One region of the Lysinibacillus sp. NPDC097214 genome, then DNA from elsewhere that is predicted to be linked to it. Evidence: riboswitches for the same ligand, from Rfam matches in the RefSeq annotation. Region 1 holds a riboswitch; each other region holds the start of a gene.
What was found. Region 1 has a riboswitch for cobalamin ahead of nikA (nickel ABC transporter substrate-binding protein). Riboswitches for the same ligand answer to the same signal wherever they lie in the genome.
Positions count from the first base shown of each region.

Region 2: another riboswitch for cobalamin. It lies ahead of ACQKMI_RS19555 (ABC transporter substrate-binding protein); the one in region 1 lies ahead of nikA (nickel ABC transporter substrate-binding protein).
Region 3: another riboswitch for cobalamin. It lies ahead of ACQKMI_RS19545 (hypothetical protein); the one in region 1 lies ahead of nikA (nickel ABC transporter substrate-binding protein).
Region 4: another riboswitch for cobalamin. It lies ahead of ACQKMI_RS18635 (ribonucleoside-diphosphate reductase subunit alpha); the one in region 1 lies ahead of nikA (nickel ABC transporter substrate-binding protein).

Region 1 covers NZ_JBNNSS010000002.1:268,643-277,197, forward strand. The annotation lists gene ACQKMI_RS05120 (ABC transporter permease) at 1-599, opposite strand, end outside; gene nikB (nickel ABC transporter permease) at 601-1,581, opposite strand; gene nikA (nickel ABC transporter substrate-binding protein) at 1,630-3,249, opposite strand; cobalamin riboswitch at 3,477-3,670, opposite strand; gene ACQKMI_RS05135 (DUF1572 family protein) at 3,813-4,349, opposite strand; gene ACQKMI_RS05140 (hypothetical protein) at 4,524-5,426, opposite strand; gene ACQKMI_RS05145 (RNA polymerase sigma factor) at 5,419-5,937, opposite strand; gene ACQKMI_RS05150 (SCO family protein) at 6,044-6,652, opposite strand; gene ACQKMI_RS05155 (YvrJ family protein) at 6,757-6,879, opposite strand; gene ACQKMI_RS05160 (DUF2922 domain-containing protein) at 6,965-7,189, opposite strand; gene ACQKMI_RS05165 (DUF1659 domain-containing protein) at 7,202-7,417, opposite strand; gene ACQKMI_RS05170 (DUF2621 domain-containing protein) at 7,539-7,967, shown strand; gene ACQKMI_RS05175 (hypothetical protein) at 8,197-8,385, opposite strand.
Region 2 covers NZ_JBNNSS010000009.1:176,454-181,897, reverse strand. The annotation lists gene ACQKMI_RS19565 (S9 family peptidase) at 1-1,901, opposite strand, end outside; gene ACQKMI_RS19560 (precorrin-3B methylase) at 2,319-2,984, opposite strand; gene ACQKMI_RS19555 (ABC transporter substrate-binding protein) at 3,046-4,041, opposite strand; cobalamin riboswitch at 4,211-4,397, opposite strand; gene ACQKMI_RS19550 (GTP-binding protein) at 4,538-5,444, shown strand, end outside.
Region 3 covers NZ_JBNNSS010000009.1:167,792-176,346, forward strand. The annotation lists gene ACQKMI_RS19505 (DUF4181 domain-containing protein) at 1-82, opposite strand, end outside; gene ACQKMI_RS19510 (amidase family protein) at 493-1,962, shown strand; gene ACQKMI_RS19515 (YjcZ family sporulation protein) at 2,351-2,458, opposite strand; gene ACQKMI_RS19520 (hypothetical protein) at 2,722-3,324, shown strand; gene ACQKMI_RS19525 (YjcZ family sporulation protein) at 3,586-3,693, opposite strand; gene ACQKMI_RS19530 (hypothetical protein) at 4,129-4,407, shown strand; gene ACQKMI_RS19535 (spore coat protein) at 4,976-5,365, shown strand; gene ACQKMI_RS19540 (YkvA family protein) at 5,517-5,927, shown strand; cobalamin riboswitch at 6,236-6,419, shown strand; gene ACQKMI_RS19545 (hypothetical protein) at 6,671-7,435, shown strand; gene ACQKMI_RS19550 (GTP-binding protein) at 7,629-8,555, opposite strand, start outside.
Region 4 covers NZ_JBNNSS010000009.1:17,591-26,145, forward strand. The annotation lists gene cobS (adenosylcobinamide-GDP ribazoletransferase) at 1-283, shown strand, start outside; gene ACQKMI_RS18615 (histidine phosphatase family protein) at 256-855, shown strand; gene ACQKMI_RS18620 (bifunctional adenosylcobinamide kinase/adenosylcobinamide-phosphate guanylyltransferase) at 804-1,196, shown strand; gene ACQKMI_RS18625 (ECF transporter S component) at 1,513-2,007, shown strand; gene ACQKMI_RS18630 (hypothetical protein) at 2,004-2,687, shown strand; cobalamin riboswitch at 2,797-2,986, shown strand; gene ACQKMI_RS18635 (ribonucleoside-diphosphate reductase subunit alpha) at 3,148-5,361, shown strand; gene ACQKMI_RS18640 (ribonucleotide-diphosphate reductase subunit beta) at 5,375-6,415, shown strand; gene ACQKMI_RS18645 (ABC transporter ATP-binding protein) at 7,120-8,555, shown strand, end outside.

The DNA.
Region 1 (8,555 bases):
TCGAAAGAAATAATAGTCAGCATCGGCGCCATTATATTTGGCACGAAATGGCGTAGGATTAGCTTTCCCCCTGAAGTTCCACTAATTTTTGCAGCTTTTATAAATTCTTTTTCATGAACGCTTATAAATAGGCCTCTTAAAATTCTTGAATAATAAATAGTTTGCGTAAAAATAAGTGCCAATAAGACATTTCTTAAGCTTGGACCCAAAATACCTAGTAGTCCAAAGGCAAGAACAAGCGTTGGGAAAGCTAATAAAATATCACAGATGCGAATAAATAAATAATCAATTATCCCCCTCTTAAAAGCCACGATTGCCCCAATACATATAGCGAAAAAGGTTGCTATTAATTGAATGAATATAGCTGACCCTAAAGAATAGCGAATACCTAATAGTATACGTGAAAGTATACATCGCCCTAAATGATCTGTGCCGAGAGGGTATGCCCATGATGGTTCTAAAAACTTTTTGGAGACGTCTACTAAAAAAGGATCATTCGGCATGATCAACGGCGCAAAAAGACCCATTAACCCAATAAATGCGAGAAGAGTTAGACTAGTCAATTGTTTACCATTTAAACTTTTGTGTAATTTAATCACGCTACTTTCTCCCCCCTACCATCATTAGCTGAGGGTCAAGAACTCGATGTAATATATCTGTACATAAATTAGCAAAAACATAGATGATAGCAATTATTAAAACATAACATTGCACAACTGGATAATCCCTATTAATAATTGATTCTATTAAGTAGCGACCTAAACCAGGCCAGCTAAATACCTGCTCGACAATAACTGCCCCACCTAATAGATTCCCAAGTGTCATACCAAGCATCGTCGTTAGTGGAATAGCAGCATTTTTGAAGACATGTCGACTGAGAATAACAGATTGTTTTAAGCCCCGTAAATGTGCATACTGAACATAATGTTTTTGTAATTCTTCTATGACGTTTGTACGAATGGACTGAATAAACAACCCAATAGTTGGTAATGCCAAAGATACGGCTGGTAAAACTATATGTAAAATAGTCCCTTTACCATTGGTCGGGAAAATGCCCAGCTTCAAACTAAGTAAGTATAGAAGAAAAAATCCTACCCAAAAAGTTGGGATGGATACACTAATAATAGATAATAAGCCTACAATCCGATCGAATACGGAATTTTTATAAAGAGCACTTATAATACCAAGAGGAATACTAAAGCAAAGAATACATACAAATGCAGCTAGGGCCAATTCAAAAGTTGCCGGTAGTTTTTCTACTATTTCTTGAGCAACGGGTAATTTACTCACAAATGATGTACCAAAATCAAAGTGCAACACACCTTTTAGCCATATAAAATATTGAATAGACAAAGATTGATCAGTGCCTAATTCCGATCGTAGCGCCTGTATTGCTTCTGCTGTCGGGGCGACTCCTGACTGTCTAAGTATGACCTCCGCTGGCTCTACTGGGACAAAACGAATAAATAAAAAGTTCATTATTGAAACCCCTAGTAAAACAAATGGTAATGTAATCACTCTTTTTAGACAAAAAAGCCAAGTTGATTCGTACATTTCTTTCATCACTTCCCAAGTCTTCATAGTGCAAAAAGAGAGGAGTCATAGTAGACCCACTCTCTTTTCATTCTCTTACTTTAAATCCATTTGAGCATAAGGAATATCATATTCAGATGCACGGGGGTTAAAATCTTTCAAATATTTATGGTAAATAACGTTATTCGTTTCATATGAAATTGGATAGAATAATGCTTGGTCATGGAACATTGTTAAAATATCTTTATACAATTGCACACGTTCCGCTTCATCTGTCCCAATTAATAATTGATGGATTTTGTCATCAATTTGTGCTGCATTTTCTAGGCCTAATTTCGCTTCATAAACGCCATTTGCATTCGGTGTTGCTGATTCGTTTGCGAAGCTGTGTGGATCTGTTGGTGGACCGTTTGTGCGCCAGAAATTAATATCTACTTGATTATCCATTAATTTTTGGAGCCCTACCATTACATCAGCGCCTTCAAGGTTTAATTGAACGCCAATTTTTGCTAATTCCCCTTGCATTAATTCTGCCATTGGTTTTTGGATAGCGTCTGTGGCAATATAGATTAAATCTAATGTAAGAGATTGCCCATTTTTGGAACGAATTTTATCACCATTTTTTAATGTCCAACCTGCTTCATCTAATAACTGTTCGGCTTTTTCTGGATTAAATAGTATTGGTTTTAACTCAATGTTGGCATATGGAATAGCATCCCAAAACAGCGTATTGGCAACTTTTTCTGTACCATGGGTAATACTTTCAACCATTTGTTCTTTATTAACAGCGTATTGAAAAGCCTGACGTACTTTTAACTCTGCTAAAGGACCAGATTGTGTATTCAAAAGTAATGCACGTGTAGATAAAGGTTCAGATACTGCCGTTTTGTATTGACCGCTGTCTTTTAAGAAAGTGTGGTTATCTAAGCTAATAATGCCACGACCATAAATTAAGTCTAATTCTTCATTTTCAAATGCCAGTGAAATAGATTCTGAATCTGGTATAATTTTCACTTTCACTTTGTCTACCAGTGGCTTTTCACCCCAATAATGTTCGTTGCGGCTAAAAAGTGCATACTGATCTTTTTTATATTCGGTTAATACCCATGGACCTGTTCCAACCGGTGCTTTAATACCCTTGTTAGTTGTATCTCCCTCAGGGAATCCGTTTTCCCCTAAAAAGCGAAATGGTCGCACAAAAGCAAGTTCATTTAACACAGGATAATAGGGCGCATCTAATTGTAGACGAATTGTATAGTCATCTTCTTTCACAACATTAACAATATGATTCACCATCCCCATCCAGGAGTGTGTATCACGATCTGCTAAAACTGCATTAAAATTTCGAATAACATTATCTGCATTAAAAGCTGTCCCATCAGAGTATTTTACATCTTGTCTAAGATGAAATATGTAAGCTGTTTTATCGTCAGAAATTTCCCAGCTCTCCGCTAATTTCGGCGATATTGTCCCGTCATCGTTATATTCTACCAATGATTCATATACCATTGCTTGCGCAGTCATCTGGTTTGGTAAATAAGTATGCGGATTTAAAGGCCCTATATCTAATGGCCAGCCGATTGTTATCATTTTTCCTTCGTTATTATTTTTGTTAGAAGTTTTACTTTCATTACCTTCACTCGAGTTTGAACAGCCTGCTATAATGGTTAACATCAGTAGTAGAATGAAAGGTACTAATTTTTTAAAAAATATCATTATGATTGCTCCTGTCTATTCTTGGGTGTTAGAAAATTGAACTATATATGTTTCTCTACCAAACTTCTAACTTGAAACTCAAAGTAGCTCTTTGTTTTCACCTCACTTTGATATAAATTACTAAAATTAGAAAAATGCATAAAAAAAATCCTTATTCCACGTGAATAAGGATAGAAAAACTCATTAATAAAAGCCTTCCATCCATCTCCCTATCTTTCGTAGATCTACAATGAATCTTACTACAAGCAGGCATTCTGGCTTATGAATCTTCATTTTGCTTCACCTTCCCAAGTACTTACTCAGTGGTATTTGAAACAAAACTCCTCATTTACAGCTGCGGGACAGCATGGGATTTACACCCATTTTCCTTTAAATTAAGTGAAAAAGTTTTTTCACTCAAACTTGTAATGAACCATATTAAATTGAATATTAAACATAACACGCTTCAAAGATACACGTCAATTTTATTTTCTGAATATAATAAAGTTTTGCGATTTTTAAACAAAGATATTTATGTATATTCCACAAAAAAGCCATCACACACTAGTGCGATGGCTACACTTCTATCGTTGATGTTTTTTTAACATTGATTTTGTAAATTCCTGAGACTGTCCCTTTGGAATACTTAATGTTTGCCACTCCGAGCCCTTTATTAGCTTAGCGATGTAAACGATCTGACCGACATGTTGTGAATAATGGGACATTTGTCTTTCAATCGCATCTATCACGGAAAGCTGTTCTCCCCTTATCGTTACAAACCCTTGTAAATCAGCTTCCGTTAATTTTTGTAAAGCATCTAAAAATACTTGCCAGCCCTTTTCCCATACTGACATAACTTCTTCTTTTGTTTGAAGGCTAAACGTAAATTCCTCATCGCGATTTCTCGTTGCTTTCTCACCATCTGTCGTTAAAAAGTCAGTCCATCTTGATATCATATTGCCACTAACGTGTTTTACTATAACGGCAATGCTGTTGGATTCTTCGTTAAAAGCCCAATGCAGTTGTTCGTTATCTAGTTGTGAGAGTGTTTTATCCCCTTGTTCTTTGACACTTCTAAATCTTTTTTGGACAACATGTAAATACGTTTGCGCTACCGTCATTGTTGAATCCCCCATCCTCTTTTCTACTATTTTAATATAAACAGAATGAGATGTGCCAATTTGGTAACTAGTTGTTGCTAAAAATAAAGTATTACTTACTCACTGGGGGTTTTTTTTTACCACTGATCGCTAACCCTCACCAATCGAGTTTTTACAGGCAGTTTATCTTCCACCTTACTTCTTTGCGTTCTCTGAATTTATGTGCGGGATAAATTCCCTTGCAAGAGCAATCATTTTTTCTTGTACTTCCTGTTGATCACCATTTAATTGATAGCCTATTTGATATACATAGCCATTATAATACGTATAAAATTCATTGGCTCTTGTACTCATTTGATAAATACGCTTGTCTGCCTCATCATAATAATAGTATACATACGCGAAACCTTTATCTGGTGTCATCGCACGAAAATACAAAGGATTCATAAAGTTCAAACCTACATTCGTGATTTCCCCTAAAAATTCCTGACTTTCTTCCGTAACTTTATAGTTTACAGGATTATGATCTACATTTGTTACCGTCAAATTAATATATTGTCGATCTACTCCAGTGAGAGACTTTTCTTTATAACTAAATTGAAATTGCTTTTGCAGACTACCATCTTGCATATCTGACGTTACCGCATAGACCTCTTGTATATTTGATTTAAATGGAAGATCATCAGGGTCTATTAAATGAACAGCATTTCCCATAGTAGCCGCCGCTGCTTGCATAGCCTTGAAGCCTTGAAGCGGTGCATAAAATTTGATATTTTCGCGGTGAATAAATTGATCTGCTATTTGAAAATACTGACTGAACGTTGTCTCTGTTCCTTCAACTTCTGTTTGAAATAAATCGGTGAATGATTGTTTTTCTTCTTCATGAAGTATTTCTGTCGTTAAATGGTCCATCGGCTTCGAAGCTTGCCATGCAATAAATAGTAAGATAGAACATGTCATCATGACGGCCAGTGCACGATGCGGCCAAAGGTTTTTTGATGGATACGGCTCTTGCTGAACTTGTTGTCGAACCTTTTGAATGATTGCTTCTTTATGTGCTGAGACATCCTTCAATACATGCATTGTATGTTTATCCATGGAAAAGTACCTCCCATTCAATATGCTGTAAGTCTACTTTTAATAATTCCTTCCCTTTCTTTAAACGAGATTTCACGGTACCCTCAGGAATTGCCAGTAGCTCTGCAATCTCCTTAATCGTCATCTCCTCCAAATAAAAATAGACAATTGCTTCACGTTGTTTTATTGGTAATCGTAAAATGGCTTCATCTAAAAGAGCTTGTTCATCTTGACGAATAAGTGTATCTTGGAAAACAGTTTTTTGTTTGGCAAAAAAATTATGCTGAAATGTAATTTTTCGATAAGCCCAGCTTTTTAAGTAATCCTTACATTTATTAATGGTCATGCGTGCTAAATAAGCCTTCATCTCTCCTCTTTCTTCATAATGCTTTTGGTGATGATAAAATTTAATAAATACATCTTGAACAATATCCTCAGCTATTCGTAGATCTTTCGTATAGTAGTAAGCGATTCGAAATAAATGATCTGTATGTAGTTCCATTAGTTGCTCTAAATATTCTGTATCAGTCAAAATCTTTCCCTCCTTCTACACTATAAACGAGGCTACAATTATAAAAGATTATTTTTCAACAAAAAAAACCGTCTCTTCATTAATTGAGACGGTTTCCTACTATCCATTATAAATTTTCATCAATATATGTTTCTATATCTGACGCAATCGTGTCAATAGGGACATCCTCTGGATTCTCTGCATATCCTGAATACATTTTTACAATTACCCCATTTTTATCAACTAAGAAAAATTGATTTCCATGGACGACTTGGTCGCTGTTAGGATCATTTCTGACGATTATTTTTGTTGATTTTACAGCGAACTGCTCGATATATTTTTGTGAATAACCAGTAAGTAGGTTCCATTTTGATTGATCTGGAACATTATATTTTTTCAAATAATCAGCTAATACTTCTGGTTTATCCACGTCAGGATCAACTGAAAACGCAACAATATTATAATCTTCCACACCTTTTTTCTTCAGCTTCTCTTGAACTTGCGTCATATTATAAGACATGGGTGGACAAATTGAGGTACAATTCGTGAAAATATACATACCAATCCATGGTTTTCCTTTTAAACTCTCTAAAGAAACTGTTTCTCCGCGTTGATTGACATGTTCAAAATCTGGTAATTCCATGTTATAATCTGCTTTAAACTTCGAATTTCCACACGCACTAAGCACAGCTGCTAATGCAAAAAGTAGAACTAGTCCAATTATTTTATTTCTCATCTTTAACACGCTCCCTACTTACACTATCCCCATCCTATCGTACGATGTAACTATTGACAAGGACACTCAAGTGACAGCTTTCGTACATCTTTGTGAAATCGATTTCACTTTAAGGAAACAAGTGCATCATGAATGGCATCTAATTTCACTTCTACCCGGTGCAGTAAATAAAACGACACTAAAATAGGAAAACCGATATCCGATATCATGTTTAACCATTGTTCCATGTTGGTCCCTCCTTCGCTGCTAGATAAATAAGACTGATATTGCTGAAAATGGTCCTTGCAGTACTCTGCAAAGACCATTTCTTGGTTATTCGATCTCTAAATCAAATTCTGTTACTTGACGATCAATGATGCGAGCCCCACTCATTGCAACCAGAGCGCCAGCTTGTCCATCAAAAACGTTTTTAGCGATGATCGTTTGCATGACCTTTTGAATTTCTTCCGCTGTTACCTTTGGCTTCGGTGCATCAATCGTAAATGATGCTGTTTTCCCTGCTGCTGTTTCAAATTGCAGCTCTAAAACTTGTGTCATACCTTTCCCCCCTTAGGATAAATCTGTCGTTTCTTGTTTTACAATGCTGTCTAGTGCGTGTGAAGATAGACTTGCAATGGCATTTGCTACAGCTACTAAATCCTCTGCCTTATGCGAGCTGTTCAAATTGCGGTACGTTTTTGTTGTGAATAGAGGCTCGTTTTGAGCATTCTGTCCAGCGACATACTTTAAGCGCACTGTAGCACCTACGAAATTGACTTTTGTCATGGAGGTCACCTCCTTTCTTACACAATATATACAGACTTATTGCTAAAAAAGGGACATTTAGGATGAATTATTTTATGTAAGCTTTTATAATAGAGTGAGAGAAGGCAAAGAGGTGAACGATTTGTTAAGTGGTTGGTTTTTATGGTTTATCCTATTTTGGGTAGTTGTACTCATTTCATTAATGGCGATTGGCGGATTTTTCATGTTCCGCAAATTTTTAAAGGCATTACCGAAACAGGACGGTAAATCTGATTTAGATTGGCAAGAGTATTATTTAGATAGAACCATTCATTTATGGGGACAACCTGAAAAAGAGCTTTTATATGAACTTGTAAGCCCTGTACCTGAGCTATTTAGACAAGTAGCAAAGGAAAAAATTGCAGGAAAAATTGGGGAGCTTGCTTTAGAAGAAAAGGCATCTGCCATTAACCATGATTTAATTATTCGTGGTTATATTCAAGCAACGCCTAAGCGCGACCATAAATTTTTACGTAAGAAATTAGATGAAATGCAAATTGACATCGCTCCATACGAACATCTATTTGAATGAAGAAACGCTGCACAGAATCGTTGTGCAGCGTTTTTACTTCCTTCCTTTCTTTCATTTGGACAACTCCTTCCGTCGCTTCGGCAATTCGATCCGTCGCTCTTGGCTTTCTATCCGTCGCTCGGCTTTCTATCCTTCACTCTGCCTATTTCTTCCGTCGATTTTGTCTTTCTTTCCGTCGTTCGGACGACTCTTTCCGTCGCTTTTACTTCTATCCTGCACTTTGGCTCTTTCATCCGTCGCTTTGGCTTTTCTTTGCGTCCCTCTGGGGGCTATCCACGACTTTGACTGTTCTATCCACGATTTTGGTGGGTCTATCCACGATTTCGGCTTTTCTATCCACGTTTTTTTCTTCTCTATCCACGACTTTTGCTTTTCTATCCGTCACTTGGCTCTTCTTTCCCTCGCTCTGGTCTTTCATTCCGTCGCTCGGACGACTCTTTCCGTCGCTCTGACTTCTATCCTTCACTTCGACTCTTTAATTTGTCATTTTTGCCTATCGTTCCGTCATTTGGACGACTCTATCCGTCACTCGAACCGCTCAATCATCCATCAACCAAACTACGCTCAACAAAAAAACTACACTAGATA
Region 2 (5,444 bases), on a different contig from region 1:
GCTTCAGGGAAGCGCACAAATTTTGTTTCTTTTTTACGGTGTTTTAAGGCGATAAACAATTGCTCTGCTTGCTCAATCGGGCAGCGATAGTCTTTTTCACTGTGTAAAATTAACAATGGCGTCTCCACATTGTCCACATACTTAAGTGGTGAATGTTGCCATAGCTTCTCTATATCGTTTAGTCCCGCTTGGATTTGCCAGTCTGTAAAGTAATAGCCGATATCACTTACGCCATAAAAACTTATCCAGTTAGAAATGCATCGTTGCGTAACGGCTGCTTTAAAGCGATTTGTCTGTCCGACAATCCAGTTTGTCATGAAGCCCCCATAGCTTCCACCTGTAACACCGAGACGTTTTTGGTCAATAAAATCAAATTGCTCCAATGCATAATCAACAGCAGCCATTAGATCATAATAATCATTGCCGCCATAATCGCCACGGACTGCATCCACAAATTTTTGACCATATCCATGACTTCCACGAGGATTCGTATACAAAACCGCAAAGCCTTGAGCAGCAAGAATTTGGAATTCGTTAAAATAGGAATTGGCATACATTGCGTGCGGACCACCATGGATTTCAAGAATAAGTGGATATTTTTCCCCTTCCTCATATCCGATTGGCTTCATCATCCAGCCGCTTACTTTCCAGCCATCTGCCCCTTCATATTCAATTGCTTCTGGAACAGATAATGCTCTCGTCTTTAAAAATTCTTCATTAACTGTAGTAAGCTGTTCCTTTTCACCCGTATTTAAATTTACGTAAAATAGATCACCAGGGTTTGTAGTCGTGCTAATTGCGACTACCGCTCTATCATTTTTATCATCAAGCGAAAAACCATATACATACTGATCATCATGAATAGCTGGATATAATTCTCCCGATAGATTGCCAAAATAAATAGCTGTATTGCCGCGATCTGTCACTTGGAAGTAAAAGCTTTTATTATCCTCCAACCATTGGACACACGGAGCAACAACACCTTGAAGGAAATCGCCGACAACAAAATCACCGACAGGCGCGTCAAATTCACTCGTTACACATGTCTTATTGTTATTGTTCAAATCATAAATCCATAACTTTGCATGTGTTGCATTTTCAAATTCTCTTCCACTTCCAACATAAGCTATGAAGCGGCTGTTCGGAGACCATGAAGTTTGATAGAACACCCCTGCCCCTTCTGTTAGCTTGCGACCATGTTTCGTTTCTAGATCTAATAGGTAAATATCACTTATGAAGGAAAAGTCTAGGTCCTCTGTTAAGTCCGCAATGTACGAAAGATATTTACCGTTCGGAGACCATGTACCAAGCTGTAAATTATGTTTCCCTTCCGTCACTAGCTCTAATTCTCCTGATTCAAGATGAACGATCGCAATTTGATAAAATTGCTCCATATCTATAAATCCAGCTGCATCTGATTTATGTTTCATCTTCTCTATTTCAAGTGGTTTTAGCTCTTTGTCTTCTTTTTGATTCTTTTCAGCTTTATCATCGATGTTTTCATCTTTACCAAGCTTGATAGAGAAGGCGATTTTCTCTCCACAAGGAGACCAAGTAGGCGATGACGCACCGTTTTTACAATTGGTAACTTGTTTCGCTTCCCCACCTGCTTTAGAAAGAACAAAAATTTGTGGCATGCCATTTCTCGTTGACACAAACGCGATTTTACTGCCATCTGGAGACCAAACAGGTGAATTCGTTTTATCTTCACCAAATGTCCATTGTTGCGGTTTTTTATCATTTAAGTTTATGTAAAATAAATTAGAAACATAGTCCTTTTTCTTCTCATCAATATGAGTCTCTACATACACAACTTCTGTTCCATCAGGTGATACTTGTGGATCTGCCACTGATTTTAATTGATATAGATCTTCTGGTTTCATCCCTTGTTTCAATGTCATAATTACCCTATCCCCTTTGTGAGAAAATTTCGTTACGTAATACAATATTTCGACACCCTAAGTATTATTCCTCTTTTTTAGGAAAATTTGTTTTTACCTATAGACTTTTTTGGAGCGATGTTATATTACATATGAATTTTTAACAGCTCTACGAAAACCAAACAACTCAACAATGTTTTTTTGTTATAGGCTGGGACAAAAATTATCAAAACCTAAAAAGCGCAAGAAATCAATTTTAAAAACAATGATTTCTTGCGTTTTTATGATGTAAAAATCTCTCTTTTCTCTATTAAGGCAAATCGATATACTGATGATAATCCACTTCTAGCTTTTTATCATCATATGAAGCGTCTTATCGGACGCACCTAGGAAAGCACCTGGTCGGTACGGGAATCAAGCCCACGTTATGCTAATGAGTCAGATTAAGTCTTTCCAATAATCAGCGCATTTTGTTCTGCGGTAAAATTTATAAAAGGGTTCATTCGGACGAGCATGTTCCTTATAGAGCTCAATGATTCGCTTTAAAAAGACTTCAATATGCTTCACTCCTACCCTTTTCGCAAACAGAGTCCCGGCTTGTGCATTCGCCCCCATCGGTATTGCTCCTAAATAGACATCAAAGCTATCCTTTTGATAGACAAGCCCAATATCATCATATACCGCATTGTAACAAGCAGAAGCACAGCCATTTACGTTTACCCGTAATCTTGTAGGGACAGTTATTCCTTCTAATGAATGATATAGCTTTTCTGTAATCGGTGCTGCCTCCATCTTATCACCATCACAAAAATCACATGCTTTCATCGCTACAATCGGCCCTTGCTTTGACACAAATAGGCTAGCGTTTTCTAGCTCCTCAATCGTCTTTTCTACATCTACTGTTGGGATTGATAATAATATACTGTAAGAGGCAGAGTATTTGATGGCACCAGTTTCCCCTACAACCTTTGCTATTGTTTGGAATTGCGCAGAGGTATAATGTTTATTAATAATGCCTGGGCTTATGGCAAGGCGAGTAAAATCTCCATTATTGTTTAGCTTTTCGAAGGTTTTGTCTGGTATATTCGAACGGAATGCATTCATCAATACTTCTCCTTATGAAAAAGGAGCTAGCTAATCGCTTGCCCCCAATGTATTTAGTAGCTTAAAAGCTTTCGGGATAGAAGCCTTTCGCCAAAATTTGAATGGCTTCTGCAGCACGCAACCCTTCAGACGCGGCGGAAAGTGGTAAGATCACAAAGCGTTCGTTTTTGACCGCTTCCATTTCTTTCAAGGCTGGATCATTTTTTAAGAAATTTATTTTTGCTTTCGCCGTTGTTTCTCCGTAATCTATGACAACTATAACTGCTGGATTACGTTCTACAGCATCTTCTTTGGACACCGTAGTCCATCCTGATTCCACATCACTAAAAATATTTTTACCGCCAGCCATCGTAACAAGCTCATTCATAAAGTTTTGTCCAGCAGTGAAGACATCTTTATCACCACTATCAAACACTAAAACACGCAGGTCTTCTCCATCTTGCGGTAATTTTGCACGGACAGCCTCTACATCCTTTGTCATTTTTTCAATTAAAGCTTCTCCACGATCCTCAACAAGGAAAATTTTTGCGATATTTCGAATATCTGTGAAAATATCATCTAAAGTTGGTTTCGTCATGCTTGAGGCTGTATGTAAATAAGTGTGAATCCCTAATGTGTCAAGCTCTTCCTGTGTACCAACACCTTTCTCTCCAAAGGCGCTTTTCCAACCACCATATAAAAAATCTGCTTCTACATCAATAACCTGCTCTTTTGTAGGATACTGTTTAGCTAGCACGGGCACTTTATCGTAGGCCGCTTGTAAGGGCTCGAAAATTTTGTCATCTAAGTATGCCGTTCCTACCATTGAATCTTCTAAACCTAAAGCCAACATAATTTCTGTCACATGTTGATTTAAGCTAATCGCTTTTTTAGGTGCTTCCTTATATACTTGTGTTGTTCCATTATTTTCAATCGTTAATTCTGTCTTTTCAGCTTGTGAAGGCTCTACTTTCTCACCTTGAGCAGCAGATTCTGGTTTGTCCTTTTCACTACACGCACCCACTATTGCTATCAATGCTATCGCAAAGACTAGCCATAAGCTTTTCCATTTCTTCATGTCCTCTTCTCCTTTGATGTTAAATATATAGAAAGAAATCGTTTAGACTCCTTTGCTACCAGTTAGCGCTTCTAGAAAAGGGCATAAAAAAACCCCCTTGTTTCCAAGAGGTTAGCATAGCGAAAGAAAGGTTTTTCAACCTATTCACTATCCCCATCCTCGTGGTTTAAGTAAAAAATATAGATTGGCAGGTATCCTGGCTTAGGTTCATCATCTATACGCCTTCCCATAGCGTGGCTACAGTGGCATCTTGTATAGACTCTCCATTTACAGTTGCGGGACAGCATCGGATTTGCACCGATTTCCCTTTTAAGCAAATGACAAAGGTCATTTGCACCAATACGTCGTTTTTATTTAGTTGTAAATGTTGACTGACTAGTAAATTCACAATCATACATATATTAACACTATTGCGACATAAACACTATATGAAATATTTTTTATACCAATTCTGTTACAATGTTGTTAATGAATCAATAGAAACGAGGATCTTTTTATGCATGTAACAATTGGAGTACTTGCTCACGTCGATGCCGGTAAAACAACATTTTCCGAGCAGTTACTATTTCACACAAACAGTATTCAAGCCCGTGGGCGAGTGGATCACCAGGACACATTTCTAGATAATCATGAACTGGAGCGTCAGCGAGGCATAACGATTTTTGCGGAGCAAGGTCGCATGACGCTTGGAGATGTTACATATACATTGATCGATACACCTGGGCACGTCGATTTCTCCCCAGAGATGGAGCGCGCCATTCGGGTAATGGATTATGCCATCATTATTGTAAGTGCCGTCGAAGGAATACAAGGCCATACCGAAACTGTGTGGCAACTTTTACGCCAATATCACGTCCCAACCTTCTTTTTTATCAACAAAATTGATCGCGAAGGGGCAGATGTTGAAGCCGTTATGGAGCAGCTTCAAAAGGATTGCTCTGCGGATGTTCTATTCGTAGACGAACCGCTCCGTGCTGACTATGTTTCAAATGATATGATGGAGTGGATTGCTGAACGTGATGAGCAGCTTCTCGATGCTTTTCTTAATGAGACATTGGATAGCTCAAGCTGCATGACTCATATACACAAGTTGATTAAACAGGAAAAAGCCTTTTTGTGTTTTACTGGCTCTGCCTTAAAAGATATTGGGATAAAGGAGTTCCTAGCACAGCTCCCCCTCCTTACAGAGACACATTTTAATAACAATGCTCCGTTTCAAGGTGAGGTGTTTAAAATTCGTCATGATGGACATCAACGCTTAACTTTTATCAAGGCTTTACAAGGAACGTTACATGTCCGTGATGAACTTTCATTTGGAGACGTTACTGAAAAAGTGACTGAGATTCGACTATACAACGGCAGCCGTTATGAAACAGCTCAAGAGGTCCAGGCTGGGGAGATTT
Region 3 (8,555 bases), on a different contig from region 1:
CAAATCCAAAAAGACTAATTATTACTAGTAGCACAATTAGAAAAAGCATTAATGTTCTTAGTTCGATAATAATAGTATTCAATGTCATTTACCTCTCAAAACCGCCATTTTCTAAGGCTAAAGTAGCTCCGGATTATTTATGTATTTTTATTGCTTGAACAATGAATAAAATTCCTAAAAAACATAAACTCCCTAATAAAACATGAAGGGTTATATTCCAACCTTCTCTGACATTTTGAAAGAGTTTAATATATAAACACGCCATATAAGCACATAACGACACCTCAAATGCCCCTAAACATTTTCAATGATCTCGATAATTCTATATGTATAGAGAGTGTAGCGCAATACAGTATGTGATAGAACTGAAATGGTAAATCGGTAATCAATGGAAATACCCGTGGGAACCTACGGGCATTTTGAAATATGAATGACATTTTGTGATTTTTTGTAGTTGTTGGTATAATTTTGAAAGAAGGGTGGGGAACTTAAATGGGGATAAATTTTAATAGCTTTCTTAGAGAAGAAATGTCAGTTATAGATATTCAGGTAGCTATGGAACACGGTGAGATCACATCAAAAGAATTAACTATGTATTATTTACACAGAATTGCTAAGCATGACCAAAGTGGACGGAAAATTAATTCAATGCTTGAAATTAATCCTGAAGCGATATTTATTGCTGAAGCTTTAGATGAGGAAAGAGTGACAAAAGGGGTTAGAGGACCTTTACACGGAATTCCGGTTGTTTTAAAAGACAATATCGAAACGAAAGATTTTATGCATACTAGTGCAGGCGCAATTGCATTAGAAAACTATTTAGCTGAGCAGGATGCATTTCTAGTAAAAAAGCTTCGTGAAGCGGGGGCTGTTATTTTAGGGAAAGCAAATATGACTGAATTAGCGAACGGTATGTCGAGTACGATGTGGGCGGGGTATAGTTCTCGAGGTGGACAAACACTTAATCCTTATGGAGATCCAGAACTGTATGTTGGAGGATCCAGCTCGGGGTCAGCGGTAGCAGTGGCATCGAATTTTGCTGTTCTATCAATTGGAACGGAGACAGATGCCTCGATTTTAAGTCCTGCTATTACAAATTCAGTAGTCGGCATAAAACCGACTGTAGGGCTCATAAGTCGTCAGGGTATTATTCCGTTTACATACTCTCAAGACACAGCAGGACCAATGGCAAGAACGGTTACAGATACAGCTATTTTATTGGGCGTATTAACTGGAGTAGATAAAGACGACGTAGCTACATATAAAAGTGAAAGAAGGATCCATCAAGACTACTCAATCTTTTTAGATGCTACAGGATTAAAGGGCGCTAGAATTGGTGTTTATAGGAATGCCTCCAAAACTTATTATGAGTCAGAAGAATATGACGAAACCCTTTTTAATAATGCAATTCAGGTTTTAAGAGAGCAAGGAGCCGTTATTTTTGAAGACATCGATATTCCTTCTTTCCATAGGGACTGGAAATGGGGAGTACCGCAATATGAATTTAAGCATAGTTTAAATAATTTCCTTGTAAATCTACCATCCCACATGCCTGTACATTCTATCTCTGAGTTAATTCAATTTAATAAACTATCGGAAGAAAAGTCGTTAAAATATGGGCAGGACAAATTGGAAACGAAAGAGAATTTACCGAACACTTTAAGAGATTCTGACTATCTAAATGCAAAACTAGAGGACTTGTATTTTTCTCAAGAACAAGGAATAGATAATACATTAAAAAAATATGACTTAGATGCGATAATGTTTCCATCATATATAGGCTCGACAATTAGTGCGAAAGCCGGATATCCATCTATTGCCGTCCCTGCAGGGTATATGAAAAATGGCAGACCGTTTGGCATAACTTTCGCAGGAACTGCATTTAGTGAAGATGTTTTAATAAAACTTGCATTTTCATATGAACAAGCAAGTAATTTACGAAAAGTCCCGAAGTTGTCATAAGATCCTATCAGACTCAAATGGGTAATTAAGCGTAAAGAAGCAGGAGTTTTGAAACTTTATATTTGATTTTAATAATCTAATAAGAATGTGTAGAACAAACCCGTTTTGAGGGGATATACAACAATACCCATTTAATACATGAAATCTTGAGGAACGCATTCACGAACTCCAGAATTTCTCAAGGAGTTAAACAAAGCTGCACGGAATAGACTTCATACATAAAGGACACATCAACGAGGTGTGGCTTTTTATTATACCTCAGGAGGTTGAGTATGAAATTTAAAAGGATCACCCGGAGGATAGCGATCCTTTGTAAAGTTTTGAAGGTGTAAGGTTTAAAAAAGTATTCCCTTACAACAGTTATGAGCATTATAGGTGGTAATTAGTATTAATAACCTTTCATCATGAAAGTAGCACCGACAATAATCAAAAGAATGAATAGAACAACAATTAGCGCAAATGCTGAACCAGTTCCACTCCCGTAATATTCAGACATAGTATCGCCTCCTCTCTATAATTTATTATATGTACAGTTGTTAAAAGGAATTGTGATATTTGTCTTACTTAAACGAGATTAAAGCCCGTGCTTCACATATTATGACTAATATAATGAGATTGATTGTTGATTAAAAAGTATTTGATTTCATTTGCATATTAAATCATAAAGGAGAATGATGAAGTGAATTTTGGTTATTACCCAAATTGGACTGCAGATACTCAAAATGCTCTTGCTCAAGTACCTGGTGAAGGTGATTTCCGATGATGCCAAGTAGAATGCCAGGAGGAATGCCAAGTAGAATGCCAGGAGGAATGCCAAGTAGAATGCCAGGAGGAATGCCAAGTAGAATGCCAGGAGGAATGCCAGGAAGATTCCCAGGAGGAATGCCAGGAGGAATGCCAGGAAGATTCCCAGGAGGAATGCCAGGAGGAATGCCAGGAAGATTCCCAGGAGGAATGCCAGGAAGATTCCCAGGAGGAATGCCAGGAAGATTCCCAGGAGGAATGCCAGGAGGATTCCCAGGAAGATTCCCACGAAGATTCCCAAGAGTAATACCGATAGTAATACCAGTACCAGTACCAGGAGGAGGAGTCTATCCAGTACCAGGAAGTGGATATCCAACATCACCACCTCCTCAATATACGCCTCAAAAGCCTCAAGGATTTAATTACCTAATAGATTCGGGCGTTATGTCAAATTGCCTTAATAAATATACGTATGTTTGGATGACCGATGGAAGTGAATTTTGGTATTTTCCAACTAATTTAGGAGCTAACTCTGTAGGGGGTTATTATTATGATGGATATCAGTGGGTTTATTTTGCCATAGATACACAGTATATTGATGCCGCTGTTTGTAGTTAGAAATTTAAACATGAGTTGTTTAATAATAACCAAAGTAAATGAATGTAGTATGAAGTTTTAATAAGAATTATTATTATTTTTAGTGAAGCATCTCAATTGAGGTGCTTTTTATTATGCCTTGAGAGGTTGAGTACGAAATTGAAAGAGGAAAAATTAAATGGATCACCCGGAGGATAGCGACCCTTAGTAAAGTTTTGGAGGTGTAAGGTTAAATTAGTATTCCCTTACAACAGTTATGAGCATTATAGTTGGTAATTGGTATTAATAACCTTTCATCATGAAAGTAGCGCCGACAATAATCAATAGAATGAATAGAACAACAATTAGCGCAAATGCTGAACCAGTTCCACTTCCGTAATATTGAGACATAATATTGCCTCCTTTCTATAATTTATTATATGTACAGTTGTTAAAAGGAATTGCGATATTTGTCTTACCCATGAGGTCAATTAAGCTAGACGACCTTACAGTTACCGAGTTCCACGAGAGTTTAAGGGCACGTATAGACCAACTGGACAATAAAATTAGACAGATTAAAGTAAGCAATAATAGTAGCAGTACATTCCTTTTATACAATTGAGAGGTGATTAAATGAAGTGATTAGATGAAAAGTTAATTCAAGATACGATCAAGACAATCCAAACTCCATATAATTTTAACTTTTACGAGGAAAATCCATTTTCGATTAATGCAGTAATAACTAATTCTACATACAGTCCTAATTCCTCGTATCATATCCATTCATTAAGTTTATTCCAGTGTGGTGATTACACTAAGATAAAAGAGGATAGCGATAATATTTACATGGTTACGTCAGATATTTTAGAAATGTGTGTAGGAAAGTATAAGGGAACATTAGAGTATTGTAACTATTCAATTGCACGATATGAATTAGAAGAAATTATAGTAGGATATGACAAGATGGATAGACCAATTTATGAAACAGTTGAAACTTTAGTAGGTGTTATTCCTACAATTTTAAAATACAAAGATTTTTCAATCTCATCTAATGAAGCGGTTAATCTGAATGAACCAATCTATGAGATTACAGTACGTGATAATGAAGCAAGTAAGGAGTACTAGGAGTATTTTGGATTAAATGAGGATACATATGCTAAAGTAACTGTTTATAATGTGAGTTATCGCATTATTAATGTAGATTACAGCAAGCAAGGAATAATTCGAATTAGATTAGAAAAGTATTGACAAGAAGCGGATACCCCAAACTGTTTATTTTGTATGCTACCATATCAATTTTCACACGCCCATAAAAAAGAAGGCTGTTTTCTAAAAGATTGTTGTTATTAAAACATAAAGACAGATTAAATCTACAAAATGTGTAGATGGATTGTTCCAATCTCCAAATAACATCTTCAACAGTTTCATTATCTGCATTTAAATAAGGTATGGAATCTGTATATTCTTCATAAGCCTTTATCACTTGTTCAGCACATAATCGAGTAACTTATCTATTCTACAATAGAAATTAAACAACTTCCATGTATTCAACGTTTACTTCTTTAGCAGTCATGATAGAACAACTAATATAAATGACTATTATTATATTATTCTTCACTCCACCTTCCTTTTTGTCCAAACAACTGTATTTGATATGAATAAAATATTGAATAGAAGAGGAGGTGAATATAAAATGGCATCATTTGAAATTGGAGCGAGAAGTCTTTTCAATTTTCGAAACGAACGATTTTTCCTATTAGTTGAAGATGAAATTACAATTCCAGCTCAAGGTGTGGAGATTGATCCAGTTAATATCTATGAGATTGACCAACAAACTTTCAATTTTATCAGAGATGAAGGAGATACACCTGTGATTCGACCAGTTATTACTCTTCCACCTGTACCACCTGGATTTAAATTAGAACGAAAATGTATTTTTACAGTTGATAATGCATACTACGTAATTTATGATTTAGAAAATGGAACAGATAACAATGTTTTACTAAGAATCGGTGCAGCATTATTTAACTCCTTGAGAAATTCTGGTGTTCGTGAATGTGTTCCTCAAGATTTCATTAATTAGATGAATATTGTTATATATCCCCCACAATAAGGGTGGGTTTTATATTGAAAACAAGCGATCAATTTTATTGGTTGCTTGTTTTTTATTTTGAAGGATGTTTAACACTGTGTTCTGTTTCTCCATTTACTTTTATGATATATACTTGGTAGGAATGGGGGAGCATTTTTTCTATGAGATACAATTTACTATCAAAATTCAAATCCTTTGCAAAAAAATAAAACAAAATTTATTTGTACTCTACTTGTCTTATAAAGATCCAAGAACCCCATGGTATGCTAAACTTGTGGCAATATTTGTAGTTGCTTATGCCTTTAGCCCTATAGATTTAATTCCAGATTTCATTCCTGTTCTAGGATACGTCGATGATTTGATAATTGTACCTTTTGGAATAATCCTTGCATTAAAATTAATTCCAACATATGTGATTGATGATAATAAAGAATCTGCGGAAAAGTTAAAACAATCTGGAAAACCTAAGAATTGGTTTGTTGGCATTCTTTTTATAATTATTTGGATTATCTTTGCTGTTTGGATTTGTAAAGTTATTATTCATCATATTTAATGTATTGTTCAGCAAAACTCCTTCTTTCTTGCTGAACAATTACTTTCAGATATTCATTCAACATAGAGATGGAATTTTATTATTTCACTTTGGTATATCTGTTTAGAGGGTAACGGAAGGACTATAGTATTTAGCTGTAGTCTTTTTTTCTTTTATGAGTGAATCGTCCTCTTTTTTATTTGTAATAATATGGAGAAATATGAAAATTTACTTTTAAACTGACATCAATTGACTTTTAATCCACACACCTTTACAATTGATTTTAATAATTCAACAGGAATGTGGAGTATTTTAAATATCTCACAACTGAATAGCGTGGAGTAATAGGTGTAAATTGCGTGCAATTTACTTAAAAGGGAAGTCGGTGCAAATCCGACACTGTCCCGCAACTGTAAATGTGAGCGACTTTTCATATACCACTGTTAAACGATGGGAAGGGGAAAAGTAGCGATGATCATGAGTCAGGATACCTGCCTATTATGAGTACACACCATAACCCTACGAGGAATAGGAGGTGGCATGTTGACAAAACAGAATGCTCTGTTCGTCACTGTACGTCAAGCAGCCAAAATAAAAGAAGGTAGTCGCTTTCGAGGCAATTCTTTTATTCTTGGGTATAATTTGACATTATGTGATGAATGAAAAAGATAGAATGAAGGATTTCCTCTAATTGTAGGAGATCCTTTTTTTATGCGAAAGAAGACTTCCGTTTTGGAAAATATGTACGAAAAGAGGATGGAATTATGACGAATATTCATGAAAGTACAGCACAGGAATCGCAATATGTAGAAATGAAAATTTGTAAGCAGCCACGCACTGAAGTTGTCAAGAAAGCTACAACAAGAATGGTTGTAGAATCAATTGTCGATCAATTAATAGCTAGCAACCTTATTAGTAATGAACGATTGTTTGATCAAATTTTATATAACAAAGATATTATTTGGATTCAAAATGAAAGTTTTAATGGGCACCTTTTTGCAAAGGCTAACATTACAGATCAACTAAAAACAAAAACAAATGATTTTATGATGTATATGCCGACAAATCCAATTATGTACGAGGTGAATGGTGAACATTATCATTTAATTACACGCATTGATTCGACTCGTGCAAAACCAAATATAGAGCGACTTGCCCATGCTCCTAAGCCAATACTAAGTGCTGCTCGGGTAAATGATTTATTGTGCTCGATAGTGATGCGTTTTTATGAAGTATATTTAGACGATTTATCACGAGTAGCTCATAAAAATAAACAACTGATTAATTTTGTAGAGCGAGAGTATCATCAATTTTTAGAAGCTGTGAAGGAACTAAATGATTATCATTTAAACTGGCACCCACGTGGTAAAGGTCATGAACTATTGCTCGAACTGATTGATAATTTACAACTTTTGAAAAGTAGACCTGGCAAGGTTTTAATGGATTTCTCTTATTCCCACAGCTACGTTGTTGTGGAACCTTCATATCGCATTTTCAAACAGACACAGAAAATGATACAAGCTTTGTGAATTAAAAATGCGCGGGGTGAAGATGAATACCCGCGATAGCAGGGGAAATACCCGCGATAGCAGTGGGAATACCCGCGGAAGAAAGGTAAATACCCGCGGAAGGAAAGCAAATACCCGCGCGAGACAAGATAATACCCACGAAACATGAAAAACAGGACATTGATCTAACAAATCATGTCCTGTTTTTTAAAATTTAGTCAATACAATGCATCGCTGCTTGTGCCTCGTGCCATGGAACGGAGTAGCCCTTGCCTTTTGCGCAAAAAATACTAGAGGATGAATATTCAGGATCGGCGTTCTTATCGTAGCCAATTTGCTCAATAATGTCTTCTGTATCGTGACACGTATCGTAGCCATCAAATTGTAGTGAGAGTACGCCTTTCCCATTGGTGTAGGCGGCAAAGGTTGTACTGTAGTTCATAAATGTTGAGACAGGGGCTCGACCGGTTACAATCGCATCATGTTCAGTTATGATGGGCGCGTCAAATGTACCGGCAGCTTGCTGAATGTCTGTCATCATGCGACCAATAAAATCACTAGGCGCTTTAAGTTTAAAGCGGTAATATGGCTCAAGTAATACATTTTCTGCTTGTTCCAGCCCTTGCCGTAATGCACGGAATGTTGCTTCACGGAAATCGCCACCTTCAGTATGTTTAATATGTGCGCGTCCCGTTAAGAGCGTGAAGCGAATATCTGTCACGGGAAAACCGGTTAACAGCCCATGATGATCGCGCTCGAATAAATGTTTTTCAATAAGTCGTTGATGCCCAACTGATAAATCATCCGCGTGGCATGTGTTGACAAATGTATTGCCGGTACCGCGTGTATTTGGCTCCATCAATAAATGGACTTCTGCGTAATGCTTTAATGGCTCAAAATGGCCATAGCCTGTCACAGTTGTGGCGATCGTTTCCATATACAAAATCTGTGGATCGCTAAATGAAATGTCTAGCGAGAAGCGTGTATGAAGCACTTCGATAAGCACCTCGAGTTGGATGACACCCATAATATGTACATGAATTTCTTGAAATTTTTCATGCCATAGCACACGTAATGAAGGTTCTTCTACTTCAAGTATGCGGAAAGTTTTTAAAACTTCCTTTATATGCTGATCGCCTTC
Region 4 (8,555 bases), on a different contig from region 1:
TTCAAAGGAAAAGGGGCTTGCCTACTTTTTTAAAACACATATTAAGCCAGGTTTACTTATCTGCTTTATGCTATTAACATTAGTTGTTGCGTACAGTAGCTTGTTGATTGTAACGGGCTTCACAATTGTTCCATTCGTGTTGATGGCTGTATTAGCGATTGCCTTTTTAGTCTTTCGGCAATTTACAGTGCGCAACTTTGGCGGTGTTTCTGGGGATTTACTCGGTGCATCAATTGAAGGAATGGAGGTTGTACTATGGGTGACGTTGTTACTGTGCACTTAATGAGACATGCACCAACAAAGGAAAATTTAGAGAAGCGTTATATCGGCTGGACCGATTCTTTATTAGCTGATGCATCTTTACTCCCTATTGTAGATCAAGAGGTCACGAAGGTGTATGGTAGTGATTTACTGCGCTGTAGGGAAACCGCGGCCCGTTATTTCCCGAATGCAATATACGTGTCTGATAGGAGATTTCGAGAGTCGAATTTCGGAGAATTTGAAGGGCGAACATACGAGGACTTAAAATCGGATAATCGATATTGTGCATGGTTAGATGATCCTGTACAGTCACCTCCTCCAAAGGGGGAAGGTTTTGATGACTTTTGTGCACGTGTTTTGGAAGGGTTCACTGCATTACCAAAAGGGGAAGATGTGTGTCATCTCGTCGTCCATGGTGGCGTTATTCGAGCACTTCTCGTAGCCTTTGCACCAACTGAGCAACCTTTTTGGTCGTATCAAACACCGCATGATAAAATGTTTTCTTTAACGTTTACAAGAAAGGCTTGGGAGGAGGGAGCAAGATGCATGTCTTTATCGGAGGAGCATATAGTGGGAAAACCGACTACGTCATGAAATTACTTGCAGGTCAAAACGTTGAGCTAGTGGATGGTACTCTACCTAATGGCACTCTTACCTGTGATGTACTAGTTATTAAAAATATAGAGAAATGGCTTGTGACACAAGATCTTGAAGATGATGAGCCCCTTGTCAGAACCATTTTGACAAGACTAAAGACCCTTGAAGAAAATTGTACCTTATATATAATAGTGACCGATATGGGACGTGGCGTTGTGCCGATGGACAAACAGGCACGATTATTGCGTGATACATGTGGGCGTTTGTACCAGGCATTATTTGCTGAAGCCGAACAAGTCGTACGCATTTGGTACGGTATTGGGGAACAAATTAAATAATATAGTGACTTGAAGAATTTGTAAGGCTCTTTACAAAAGTGGGGATGACAAATGCAAAGATACATGCTATGTATATAAGTTGATTGGAGTGGAGGCTGGGCGACACCTCGGGGATCAGCAATAAAGGAACGAAGGCTAAAACCATCACATCCTGTGATAACGCCTTCGTGACCAACATAGTGTTGGCCCGAGACCCTGCAGCGAAGCGAATGTTTTCTGTGCGAAAGCGAAGCGGCAGCAACAAAGCGCCCAGCCGGAACGGAAATCAACCTACGATATGTTGACGAGCCAAATATAAAAAGAAAGAGGAAATGGAATGGATCGACAAAAATTGATGAAATTGACGCTCACTGCCATGGTAGCAGCAATTTGTGCAGTAGGTGCAGTTATTAAAATTCCTGCATTTATTACAACTGCAGCGCTTGACTCTGCACCTGCATTTTTGAGCGTTGTATTTTTATCACCAGTATTAGCTGGTGTTGCGGGAGTCATTGGGCATTTTATCTCAGCCTTGACTACGGGCTTCCCTCTAGGACCACTACATATAATTATCGCATTGGAAATGTTTATCGTTGTATGGATCTTTGGAGTTATGCATAAAAAAGGAATGCATTTCTGGAAATGGCCTGTGGCACTTATATTAAATGGTGTCGTGGCACCTTTACCATTTTACTTTATCATTAGTCCGGCATTTTACTGGACGTCATTGACTAGTCTTCCGCTGGCAACACTCATAAATTTAGTGATCGTTGCGGTTGTGATGCCAATTCTGTCGAAGGTGTTTGTGCGTAAGGAAGGTCGAGTCCATTGAGAAATGCAATGAAAATAGGTGAGCTGATTGCGACAACAGATAATGCCGCAGCAATTGGCGAAAAGATACAAGATGTTGTGTCTGCTCCAGATCAACTTACGGCATATTTTACCGCACGTGTTACATTTTTAGAGCAGCTTGCTGCAAATGCTTTACCAAGGCATATTTTACTTGCTAATTTTACAGGGGATGCTGCATGGTCTCGTTATGTTGCAGGTATTCAGCAAGTTTTTGATGAGGCTGGTCTTTTTTGTCCACCAATAGACGGTAGTTCAGAGACTAATATGCCAACTTTACAATCAGGTTTGTCAATCACGATGCTTGGGGAGCAGCAAAAACGCATAGCAACTAAGCATGAGCAGCTAAGTTGGTACACATATGGTCTGCCACTTGTAGGCAATGAAATCCTTGGACAGCCTGAGGATGTCGCACAGCTGGAACCTATTTTTCAAGCGTGGAAAGAGGGGCTCGTGCAGCAAGTATGGCCAGTAGGGTCAAAAGGTCTACAAGCAGAATTTACCCGACTTTTTGGCGAGCAACAGATCAAAAGTTCATTAGATGTTGAGAAAACGGCTGGTCCATGTGCAGTAGTTTTGCTAGGAATTGATTCAGAAAAAGAGCAGCTAGCACAAAAATATTTTCCTAGAAATTTTGAAAAACTACGTAAAACTGCATTGTAATCGGGCTTGCTTCGAGAAAAAGTAGCACTTTAAAAATTTTAAGGGGCAAAACGCCTATTGCAAGTGTAAACACAATATGTTAGATTTGTTTAGGAGTTAAAACACAATATATAGTAGTTTGGACGAGCGGTACCAAATATGGTTTAAAAGGGAATTCGGAAAAGAGTCATCTTAGGCCGAAGCTGTCCCCGCAACTGTAAGTGCTGACAAATGATGAAAAGGCCACTGTGAAGAACGGGAAGGCTATCATTTGGAGGAAGCATGAGCCAGGAGACCTGCCAACTTGTTCAAGACAGCAACACATTCTTCGGGGATTGAGAAGTGGAGGCGAGAGATTTGTCCACTTCTTAGTGTGCATGTCCTTCATTTCCATTTCCGATTTTACAGCGATCACGTAACCGATAGATGTTGCGTGATCGCTTTTTGTGTTGCTGGAGAAAGAAAGGGAGAGAATGTATACATGACAATTCAAATCGAACAGCAAATTGCTAAGCTCAAGAAAAGTTATACGGAGGATGAACTCGAAAGTTTTGTAAGATTATCGGATCGATGGCTACGAAAAAACGACAATGCGACATTTGAAGCATGGGCGGATGCGATGATTTTACAAACGCTTAGCCTAATTGATGAGGAGGAGCCTTACTGGACATTTGTCGCAGCTCAAGTTTATTTAGAAAAACTGTATGATCAATTTGCAATGCGCCGTGGCGTTTCAGTGCAGGATGTTTATAAAGGTTTCCCAGAACAATTAGCACGCTATACAGAAGCTGGTTTGTATCATGAATGTTTAACAACAAAATATAGTGAGCAGGATCTTCAAGAACTCGCTTCCTATTTAGAATCAAGTCGAGATGAATTGTTTACGTATATTGGCTTAAAAACATTAATGGACCGCTATGTAGTCCGTGATTACACGAAAACACCAGTGGAGCTACCACAGGAACGCTGGATGGTCATTGCGATGACCCTTATGCAAGATGAAACAGAAAATCGTTTAGAAAAAGTACGTGAATCTTACTGGGCAATGAGTAGTTTATATATGACTGTTGCCACACCGACTTTATCGAATGCAGGTAAAACACATGGCCAGCTATCTAGCTGCTTTATCGATACAGTAGATGATAGTTTACAAAGTATTTATGACACGAATACAGATGTCGCTACATTATCGAAATACGGCGGTGGCATTGGCGTTTATATGGGCAAAATTCGTAGCCGAGGCTCATCAATTAAAGGCTTTAAAGGCGCATCAAGTGGCGTTTTACCATGGATTAAACAGCTTAATAATACGGCGGTTTCAGTCGATCAGCTCGGTCAACGACAAGGAGCTATTGCTGTCTATTTAGATGTTTGGCATAAAGACGTCTTTACGTTTTTAGATTTACGCTTAAACAATGGGGATGAGCGTTTGCGTGCCCATGATATTTTCACAGGACTATGCTTACCGGATTTATTTATGGAAACGGTTGAAGAGCGCGGGGAATGGCATTTATTTGATCCACATGAAGTGCGAGAAGTTATGGGCTTTTCATTAGAGGATTACTACGATGAGAAAAAGGGTGATGGCTCTTTCCGTACTAAATATGCGGAATGTATCGCGAATCCATTATTAAGTCGTGAAGTCGTGCCAGCGATTGATATTATGAAGCGAATTATGCGCTCACAGCTTGAAACAGGCGTGCCGTTTATGTTCTATCGAGATGAAGTGAATCGCATGAACCCGAATAAGCATGAAGGGATGATTTACAGTTCGAACTTGTGTACAGAAATTTTCCAAAATATGTCTGCGACTGAATTCGAGTCTATTACCCTAGAAGATGATGTCATCGTAACACGTCGCAAGCCTGGAGATTTCGTTGTATGTAACTTATCATCTATCAATTTAGGTAGAGCTGTACCGGCTGGTGTTTTAGAACGATTGATCCCGATTCAAGTACGTATGTTAGATAACGTTATTGCACTTAATACAATTCCAGTAAAACAAGCAGAGCGTACAAACTTACGCTACCGTGGTATTGGGCTTGGAACATTTGGCTGGCATCATTTATTAGCTTTGAAAGAAATTCAATGGGAGTCTGAGGAAGCTGTGGAATTTGCGGACAAGCTTTATGAGCAAATTGCGTATTTAACGATTCGTGCTTCAAACAATTTAGCATGTGAAAAAGGGGCATACCCACTATTTGAAGGCTCGGATTGGCATACTGGTGCATATTTTGACAAACGTGGCTACGACAGTCATAAATGGAACGAGTTACGTGCAGCGGTTGCTGAAAAAGGAATGCGTAACGGTTATGTCATGGCGGTTGCACCGAACTCATCAACATCCATTTTAGCGGGCAGTACGGCTACGATTGATCCTATCTTCCAAAAGAGTTATTCAGAGGAGAAGAAGGATTACAAAATTCCGGTAACAGTACCAGATCTATCACCTGTGACAACTTGGTATTATAAATCTGCTTATTTCATTGATCAAAATTGGACAATCAAGCAAAATGCTGCACGAGCACGTCATATCGACCAAGGCATTTCACTTAATTTATACGTTCAAAATACGATTAAGGCGAAAGATTTACTAGCATTGCATATGAATGCTTGGGCGAGCGGCGTGAAAACGACATATTATGTACGCTCAACGTCTGTAGAATTGCTAGAATGTGAGTCTTGCGCAAGCTAGGAGGAAGTTAATAATGACAACTATTACAAAACGACAAATTATGGATAAGGAAGCGCCAAACCGTTCAACAGGAATTGTGAACGGGCGCTCTTCTAACATTTTAAACTGGGATGATGTGCGCTTTAGCTGGGCTTATCCTAAATATAAAAAAATGCTAGGGAACTTCTGGACACCGTTTGAAATTAATATGAGCAATGATGTCAAGCAGTTTCCACAGCTATCAGCAGATGAACGGGAATCCTTTTTAAAAATCATTGGCCTACTAGCGCTATTAGACAGTGTGCAAACCGATTTTGCAGGGAAAGTAGCGGACTATTTAACAGATTCAAGCTTAAATGCATTAATGATTATTTTAGCGCAACAAGAGGTGATCCATAATCACTCTTATTCTTATGTGCTATCAAGTATTGTGAACAAAGACGAGCAGGATCGTACGTTTGACTTTTGGCGAACAGAGCCAGTATTAGAGCGACGTAATGAGTTCGTTATTAAAGGCTACCATGCATTTTCGGAGGAGCCAACTGTTGAAAATATGCTAGAAGCGATTGTCTATGATGTGATTTTAGAAGGTTTATTCTTCTATTCAGGTTTTGCGTTCTTCTATCATTTAGCACGCAATCAAAAAATGGTGGCCTCATCAACGATGATTAACTATATTAATCGCGATGAGCAGCTACATGTCGATTTATTTGTGAAAATTTATCAGGAGCTACTAGAGGAATATCCTGAATACGATACACCAGAACGAGCAGCTCGTGTACAGGAAATCTTCCGAGAAGCGGTTCAGCTAGAAGTCGATTGGGCTAATGAAGTGATTGGCAATAAAATTGATGGCCTTGATGTGGAAGATGTACATGATTATGTTCACTTCTATGCGAACGTACGCTGTAATCAGCTTGGCGTAGAGCGTCCATTTGAAGGTTACCGCAAAAATCCATTGAAGTGGGTAAAAGCATATGAGGATGTTGATTTAGGGAAAACAGATTTCTTCGAGCAGCGTTCTCGCCAGTATGTGAAGGTCAATGTAGAAGATAACGGCTTTGATGATTTGTAAAAAGCTTTAGAGAAAAAACTGCCATGTTAGCGTGATGAATGCTGACATGGCTTTTTTCCAGTTGTTCAAAAATGGAAAATAGTTGGATGCAAGCCTCTCTTAAATAAATATTAGCCTAGTGTTGATGACTTCAAAAAGTATTTTATTGGGAGGGCTTATTACCAAATTTAGAGATGATATTTGTAAAAACGTATACGATGTAAATTAGTTGATTTTCGTTACGACTGGGCGACTCCTTGGGATCAGCGATATAGAGGAACGAAGGCTAAAAGCATCACGTCCTGTGATAACGCCTTCGTGACCGACATCCTGTTGGCCCGAGACCCTGGAACGAGCAGGTAGGGGAACGAAGGCTAAAACCATCACGTCCTGTGATAACGCCTTCGTGACCAACATCCTGTTGCCCCAAGCGGCTCATCGGACGCCCCCAGGAAGCTTTGCTCTGTGCGAAAGCGAAGCGTCAGCAATTGTTTTATCTGTGCGACAGCAACAACAAATGTTTTATCTGCGCGAAAGCGAAGCGGCAGCGACAAAGCGCCCGGTCGGAACGGAAATCAACCTCACGCTATGGTGATGAACCATAATTAGTATATTTATTATCAATCGTGTCCCGGATATTACGAGACACGAAAAATTAATTGACACTTGAGAATGATTTTCAGTTATAATTATTAACGAAGAACGAAAAGAACGGAGAAGAAAGAATGCAGGCAATAAAACAGTTAGGAGGGTTTTTAGGGCCCTATAAATTTTTCACCTTAATCGCACCATTATTAATGGTACTAGAGGTAACGATGGATTTACTTCAGCCGACGATTATGCAGCATATGATTGATACGGGTATTGCGAATGGCGATAATCCGTATGTGCTGAAAATGTTCGTTTGGATGCTGATGAGTGCGGTATTCGGACTTGTTGGTGGGATAGGCTGCTCTTATTATAGTTCGAAGGCAGCTATCCATTTTGCATCGGACGTTCGTCAGTCACTTTATGAAAAAATGATGACGTATTCGGCAAAGGAACGTGACACTTTTACAACAGGGAAGCTTATTACGATTTTAACGAGTGACGTAGAAAGTGTTCAACGCGCGTTTATGATGACGTTGCGTATTTTTGTGCGTGGTCCTTTATTATTTATTGGAGCCGTTATTATAGTTTTTGTGACGGCACGTGAGTTATTTTCGATACTCCTTATTATCGTGCCACTCTTAATTATTGCGATGTACTTTTTCACCAAGTACTCGGGTGTCCTGTATCGTCGAGTGCAGGAGGCAATTGACGGTGTTAATATGAAGCTTCAGGAGAACTTAGCGGGGATTCGTGTTGTGAAGGCGTTCCGTCGTGAAACGCAACAGATTGAACAATTTGGCGCTCTAAATGATACGCTGACGAAGCGCTTTATTATTGCAGAGCAAATAGTTGGCGTGCTCGTGCCATTTACGATGTTTGTTGTCAATCTAGGGATTGTAGCAGCACTTTGGCTTGGGGCCATTAAAGTAGAAGCCGGTACATTAAAGGTTGGAGTGATTCTCGCTTTTATTAACTATTTAACGATTATATTAAATGGATTGATGACTTCTAGTATGGTATTGATGCAAATAGCACGTGCTATTCCTTCAGGAGAGCGTATCGTGGACGTCTTAAATAAAGAAGTAGCGGTCAAGGAAGTGGAAAATCCACTTACAGCGCCAATTCAAGGGGCTATTGACTTTCAAAATGTGAGCTATCGTTATTATGAGTCGGCTGAGGATGTTCTGAAAAACATTACATTTTCCGTAAAGCCAGGGCAAACGGTAGGTCTGATTGGAAAAACAGGTAGTGGAAAATCAACGCTAGTGAAGCTATTACCACGTTTGTTTGATCCCACAAGTGGAGAAATACACTTGGATGGAAAGCCTCTAAAGGATTATGCATTATCCACTTTACGCAAACATATCGGTTTTACTTCTCAAAAAGCATTACTATTCTCAGGTGCAATTGACCATAATATCCGTCTTGGTAAGGACGATGCAACGTCGGTGGAATTACAGCAAGCTCTAGATGCAGCATGTGCCACTGAATTTGTGGACCGACTGGATAAAGGGTTAGCGCATGAACTTTCACAGGGGGCAACCAATCTCTCTGGCGGTCAAAAGCAGCG